One region of the Clostridium sp. genome, then DNA from elsewhere that is predicted to be linked to it. Evidence: a T-box and tRNA genes for the amino acid it is inferred to sense, from the RefSeq annotation. Region 1 holds a T-box; the other holds one or more tRNA genes.
What was found. A T-box is a leader RNA that pairs with one kind of tRNA and senses whether it is charged. The one in region 1 lies ahead of proS (proline--tRNA ligase), so its partner is inferred to be a tRNA-Pro.
Positions count from the first base shown of each region.

Region 2: it has a tRNA-Pro gene. The T-box ahead of proS (proline--tRNA ligase) is inferred to sense a tRNA for this amino acid. The anticodon was not compared.

Region 1 is NZ_JAKVOI010000001.1:2,379,377-2,382,804, reverse strand. Features, by position in the region: gene LKE46_RS11695 (Ldh family oxidoreductase) at 1-987, shown strand, start outside; T-box leader at 1,046-1,231, shown strand; gene proS (proline--tRNA ligase) at 1,282-2,718, shown strand; gene pepV (dipeptidase PepV) at 2,734-3,428, shown strand, end outside.
Region 2 is NZ_JAKVOI010000001.1:365,615-369,042, forward strand. Features, by position in the region: gene LKE46_RS02100 (alpha/beta fold hydrolase) at 1-423, shown strand, start outside; gene LKE46_RS02105 (hypothetical protein) at 636-1,127, opposite strand; tRNA gene LKE46_RS02110 (tRNA-Pro) at 1,289-1,364, shown strand; gene LKE46_RS02115 (hypothetical protein) at 1,437-1,733, opposite strand; gene LKE46_RS02120 (phosphodiester glycosidase family protein) at 2,058-3,065, shown strand; gene LKE46_RS02125 (hypothetical protein) at 3,101-3,428, shown strand, end outside.

The sequences.
Region 1 (3,428 bases):
CTTTCTGATCTGTTCGGAATTGAATCTCATGGAATTCAGAGACTTGTAAAATACTACAGTGAAATAAAACAGGGATTGATAATAGTAGATTCAAAACCGAAGATAATTAAGGAAACACCGGTATCTGCAACCTTGGATGGTCAGGCTGGAATGGGGCAATTGACAGGTAGAACTGCCATGAATATGGCAATTGAAAAAGCTGAAGCTTCAGGTATTGGTATGGTAAGTGTCAGAAACTCAAATCACTATGGAATAGCAGGGTACTATGCCAGAATGGCGGAAAAAAAGGGCCTGATTGGCATATCGATGACAAATTCACCTGCAGTTATAGTCCCCACCTTCGGAAAAGAGGCCATGCTCGGTACAAATCCAATCGCAATATCAATGCCTGCGGATCCGTATCCATTTCTGATGGATATGGCTACAAGTGTTGTTACAAGAGGAAAGGTTGAAGTCTATAACAAAAGGAATGAACCCCTTCCAGATGGCTGGGCACTGGACGCGGATGGTCATGATACCACAAATCCAAAGGATATTTTATACAATGTACCAAGACATCTCGGCGGTGGAATAGTTCCACTTGGAGGGTCGAAAGAGCTTACCGGAGGGCACAAGGGCTATGGTTTTGCCCTTACAGTCGAGATGTTTACGGCAATTCTCTCAGGTGGACTTACGGGAAATTATGTTCATCTTGATGGAAAGAATGGTTCCGGAACATGTCATTATTTCTGTGCTATAGACTATGGAATGTTTGGAGATAAAAAGTCCATAGAAAATAGTTTCTCAAAGTACCTGGAAGAGCTTAGAAATTCAAAGAAGGCAAAAGACGCGGTTAGAATATATACTCACGGTGAAAAAGAAGTCGAGGCCTACAATGACAAGATGAAAAATGGAATACCCGTGAATGACAGCACACTTCATGAGATATATGACATATGCAGATATTTTGATATAGATCCTGAAAATTACGTTGAAAAGTTGAACTAACAAGTATTGACAACAGTGAACCTGTATTCTATTATAAAATATGAATATTATATTTAATATAAATACTAGGAAGAGGATTAGTAAAAATGAATGCTTTTTAGAGAGGAAATGGTTGGTGCAAAGTTTCCATGGCAGTTGTTTTGAACCTACCTCGGAGTTCTGTAATTAAAGTTACAGCGGCATTGTCGTTAAAATAAAGAGTGAAAATCAGGGTGGCACCACCGATACAACCTCGGTCCCGTAGTTGGGATTGGGGTTTTTTTATCTTAATTATGAAACAGGAGGAATCTAGTAATGTCAAAATCAAAAAAGCTGGTAAAGGAAATAACATCAAGAGACGAGGATTTTGCACAGTGGTATACAGATATAGTAAAAAAGGCGGAATTAGCAGATTATTCCAGCGTAAAAGGATGTATGATAATAAGGCCGTATGCATATGCAATGTGGGAAAGCATACAGAAATATCTGGATAGAAGATTCAAGGAGACAGGGCATGAGAATGTGTATATGCCAATATTCATACCGGAGAGTCTTCTTCAAAAGGAAAAGGATCATGTTGAAGGGTTTGCCCCTGAAGTGGCATGGGTTACACATGGAGGAGAAGAAGAATTGACTGAGAAATTATGTGTCAGGCCTACTTCGGAAACTCTGTTTTGTGAGCACTATGCAAAGATAGTTCAATCCTACAAGGATCTGCCTAAATTGTATAACCAGTGGTGTTCCGTAGTACGATGGGAGAAGACCACCCGTCCATTTTTGAGAACAACCGAGTTCCTGTGGCAGGAGGGCCATACCATACACGAAACGAAAGAAGAAGCTGAAAATGAAACCATAAAGATGCTGAATATATACGCAGAGCTCTGTGAAGATATGCTTGCAATACCTGTACTCAAAGGACAGAAAACAGAAAAGGAGAAATTCGCAGGCGGAGAAGCAACTTATACTATAGAAGCTCTGATGCACGATGGAAAGGCACTTCAGGCGGGTACTTCCCACTTTCTCGGACAGAATTTTGCTAAATCCTTTGGTATGCAGTACTCGGACAGGGAGGGAAAGCTTCAATATGTATATCAGACTTCATGGGGAATTACAACCCGTCTGATAGGTGCAATCATAATGGTGCATGGAGATGACAGCGGTCTTGTAATTCCGCCTAGAATAGCTCCAATACAGGTAATTATTGTACCTGTTGCACAGCATAAGGAAGGAGTCCTTGAAAAGGCGGCTGAATTAAGAAAGAGTATTTCTGAATTTGCAAGGGTAAAGCTGGATGACAGTGACAAGATGCCGGGGTGGAAGTTCAGTGAGTATGAGATGAAGGGAGTTCCAATTCGTCTGGAAATAGGTCCCAAGGATATTGAAAAGAATCAGGTTGTGCTTGTAAGAAGGGATACAGGAGAAAAAGCCTTTGTTCCAATGAATGAAATTGAGCAGAAAATACCTGAACTTTTAAATGATATCCACAACAACATGCTTGAAAGTGCCAGAAAGTCCGTTGAAAGCAAGACGCATGAAGCCCTGGACATGGAGCAGTTCAAGGATATAGTAGAGAATAAAACAGGATTTGTGAAAGCCATGTGGTGCGGAGACAAGGAATGTGAAGATAAAATAAGGGAAGAGACAGGTGCTACTTCAAGATGTATGCCTTTTGAGCAGGAGGAGATTTCAGACACATGTGTATACTGCGGCAAAAAAGCCAAAAAGCTGGTTTACTGGGGTAGAGCCTATTAAGAAGGAGGTACGTTCATGAAGATAGATGATAGAGTTGACGAGATCAAGGATGATATAATAAAATCCATTCAGGATGTTGTTAAAATAAGAAGTGTAACAGACAAAGCCAAACCAGGAATGCCTTTTGGTGAAGGTGTCGGCAGTACTCTTGAAAAAGCATTGGATATTGCAGAAAACATGGGATTCAAGACTGTCAACCTCGATGGATATGTGGGTTATGCCGAATATGGACAGGGAGAGGATTATGTTGCAGTCCTCGGGCATCTTGACGTAGTGCCTGAAGGAGAGGGATGGGCATTTCCGCCCTATGGTGCGGAAATCCATGACGGCAAAATATATGGAAGGGGAACTATGGATGACAAGGGACCGATTATAACGGCACTTTACTCTTTAAAGGTTATAAAGGACCTGAACCTTCCACTCTCCAGGAGAGTAAGAATTATATTCGGCACAAATGAGGAAAACGGCTGTTCCGAAATCCAGTATTACAAGGACAGGGAAAAAGCTCCTGTTCTTGGATTTACTCCGGATGGGGAATATCCCATCATTTATGCAGAAAAAGGTATAACTACTTTTGATTTGGTCAAAGATATTAAGGTGAAATCATCTGGAGATATAGTTGTAAAGCATATAAAAGGCGGAGAAAGGGCAAATGTAGTTCCAAATCACTGTGAAGCAGTTCTTGAAGCTAGAGATCCAGATTCAGCTGC
Region 2 (3,428 bases), 2.0 Mb from region 1:
AGTCTTATTAAGCGTCCTGATTTTCCGTATGGGATTGATAGGAAAACTGTAACTGACATTATTAATCAAACATATGCAGATAGGCCTGAAATGCTTAATGATTTTGGCAATATATTCTTTTTCCAGCATATAACTGAACCTTTTGCCGATTGGTTCCTAAATTTAGGATTGCAGGCAGCAGGCTGGTCAACTATTGCAGTATCAGAAATGTGGATAAGGGAAGAGTTATTTGATGATTTGTCATCAATAAGTGTTCCAACTTTAATTCTACATGGAATCCATGATAAGGTTGTACCTTTTGAATTGGGGCAAATACAAAACAAGTACATTAAAAATTCAAAGCTTATACCATTCAAATATAGTGGACATGGATTATTTTATGACGAGAAAGACAAATTTAACAGGGAATTAATGAAATTCTAAATAAATACTACTAAATTAATAATTTACCTGTAGTTAATATCATCTTAACAATGTAAAGCTAAAATATAATTGAAGTTGAAATCCAATAAGTTTATCATAATAGTTCCCTATAACAAAGTAAGCATTTTGAGCCAGCCCCTCGAGTGCTTATTTTGTTTATTAAGATACTAAAGGGCTCTGGAGAAAGTACAGAGCCCTTTAGGAAGAATGGATTAACACATTACAATAATTTTATAGGGGATGGTTTGAGCAGGAATACTTCTTGTAGTAGGACCATAAATTACTATTAAATTGTGATTTGCAGGATTTTTATCAAACGGCTGTCCATTTTGAATCAATATTTGAGTGCTGTGTGATATGTTCAATTTCAGCATATTGTCCTCACTTACTAATTCATTGTTAAAATAATCTACCTTTATATTTCTAGATGGAAAATTTTTAGCTATTACAATTGCCCTGAATTGTGGTGGAAAAATTAGTGGGACAGGTGCACAGGCATCATAAAAGCCGGTTATTATATCCCCTGTTTTTATGATTTCATGTTCTACAAAATAGGTAAGTGGTGATATTACAAAATTTACTGTGGCTCTATGATCATCCTGTACAGACATTAATTTGTAACAGCCATTCTGATCAGAGGTTTCATTTATTAAAAAGTTACTGATTATAGTAACAATGCCATGGAAACTTTGAAAATTTATCATATTCTTCCTCGTTATTATTTAAATTAATATTCATTATAAATTATGAGAATTTGACTGTTTAAGTTACAAAAAGATACATACAGGATTTAAATGAAAAATTCTTTACTAAATTATTTCAATATGTTATTATGTTTTATGGTAACACAGTTGAAACAATATGCTGGGGTGTAGCACAGGTGGTAGTGCGCAAGTTTCGGGAACTTGAGGTCGCAGGTTCAAGTCCTGTCACTCCAACCAGAATAGCAAATAAAAGAGACTGGAATTAACTTTTACTACAAGCTAATTCCAGTCTCTGTATAATTTCGCGAACTAATCATTGACAATATCAACTTTAAGGGAATTTTCTACATACAAACTATCAGTATCTAATTTTCCATTCTCAATTTTAAATTCAGCCATTCTATGTATGGTAGTGTCTCCATACATAGGGACATTTTCCTCACTTTCCAGGATATATTTCATGTTATTGTTCAAAGGATTTATAAATTTATGAATTGACCAGATTCTACAATAGTTTTTAGTGTTTTTAGTTTGTATTATGTTGGTTTCATTTTTATCGCTATTGTAGGTAAAAGTGTGCTCGCTATCCCATATTTTTATTTCCATAATAATTCTCCTCTCAAAATTTAATATTAACATATATATATTATTGCATAATAAATTATATGTAAATCTTAATATGCATGTAAAAACTTTATAAATTGCCATACTTGTATTATAGCAGGTAGTTGATAATATTTGTAGATATATTATAATATATTCTTTTAAAATGTATGATTCGGTTAAAAATATGTTACTATAATAATAGAAATTTTGTAGAAATTTCTTATCTTTAAAATTAACGTGGTTTAATATCATATCTATTTAAAAAATAAGTTATTTATTGTACAATATTGAAAGATATAATTATTTAGAAAGGAAAATTCACGTATGAGGGAAAAAAAATCTTCAGGCAAAATCAGGAAACCTATATGGAAAATTATTTTATTGTTTTTTGCCTTTGAATTCGTATTCACAGTGATGACAGCCCCATTTCTTATATTTCGCGGACCCTTTAAGAATGTTACAAGAACAGTAGTTGGCGCAGCTATGACTACCTTGAGCCACCAGTATATTGCAAAAATATTTTTGTCTGATACAGAAATAAAACAGATACTTGGTCAAAATGAAATAGACAGTACAAAACAGCAAAATTTAGGCCTTTCTAAATTCAGCAATAATCATGACAGCAGTATAGAAAGAGATGATATAAGCTATGGTAAAAAGTTCAAGGGATATATGCTCATAATTCATGATCCTACAAGAGTAAAGGTCGGATATAGCAAAAAATTGGGAGTGGCAGGAGAGTTAACAAGCAGCATTGCGAAAGATAGAGATGCCGTAGCGGCAGTAAATGGCGGCGGATTTACAGATAGTTCCTCCGAGGACAGCGAGTGGACAGGCACTGGGGGGAAGCCTATTGGATTACTTATGAGTGAGGGTAAAATTATATACAATGATATAAGCAATCCTGATTCAAAGCATGAAATCATGGGTATTACAGAAGAAGGACAACTTATAGTTGGATATCACAGCATAAATGATATAAAAAAGCTTAATGTAAAAGAAGCAATATCATTTGGCCCGGCACTGGTTATAAATGGAGATGGAACTATAAAATCCGGTGATGGCAACTGGGGAATAGCCCCGAGAACTGCAATAGGACAGAGAAAAGATGGAGCAATATTGTTTCTTGTCATAGATGGGAGACAGAGTAAAAGCATAGGAGCTTCCCTTAAAGATATACAGGACATAATGCTGCAATATGGTGCTATAAATGCTACAAATCTGGATGGAGGATCTTCATCTACAATGTATTATGAAGGTCAGGTTATCAATAATCCATGTGATCCACTAGGTGAAAGGTCGGTTCCTTCTGCCGTTTATGTAGAGCAGTAAAAGCCAGAGATGATTAATTAAAAGGGAGTTGTGACATGAAAGTTTTTAGAAGAATTGTAATATGGGCTCTTATATCGCTGACAATACAATTTGCCGGATTGTTCTACATAGATAGGTATTTCTTATCTTCCAATACTGGGATTAAGGCAAAAAAGGTTATAAGAAGTGAACCTAAAAAGTCAGATATTGCAGTAAGTATACCCGATAATGCAAAAAATATAAGTCCGTCTTTTGATGGAAGGTATGTTGCCTATTATGATGGAAATATACTTGATATTGTAGATACGGAAACAGGCTATAAAAAGCAGGTCAAATTTGAAGATGGAGTTAAAATGTCATTTTATAAATGGCTGCCGGATAGAA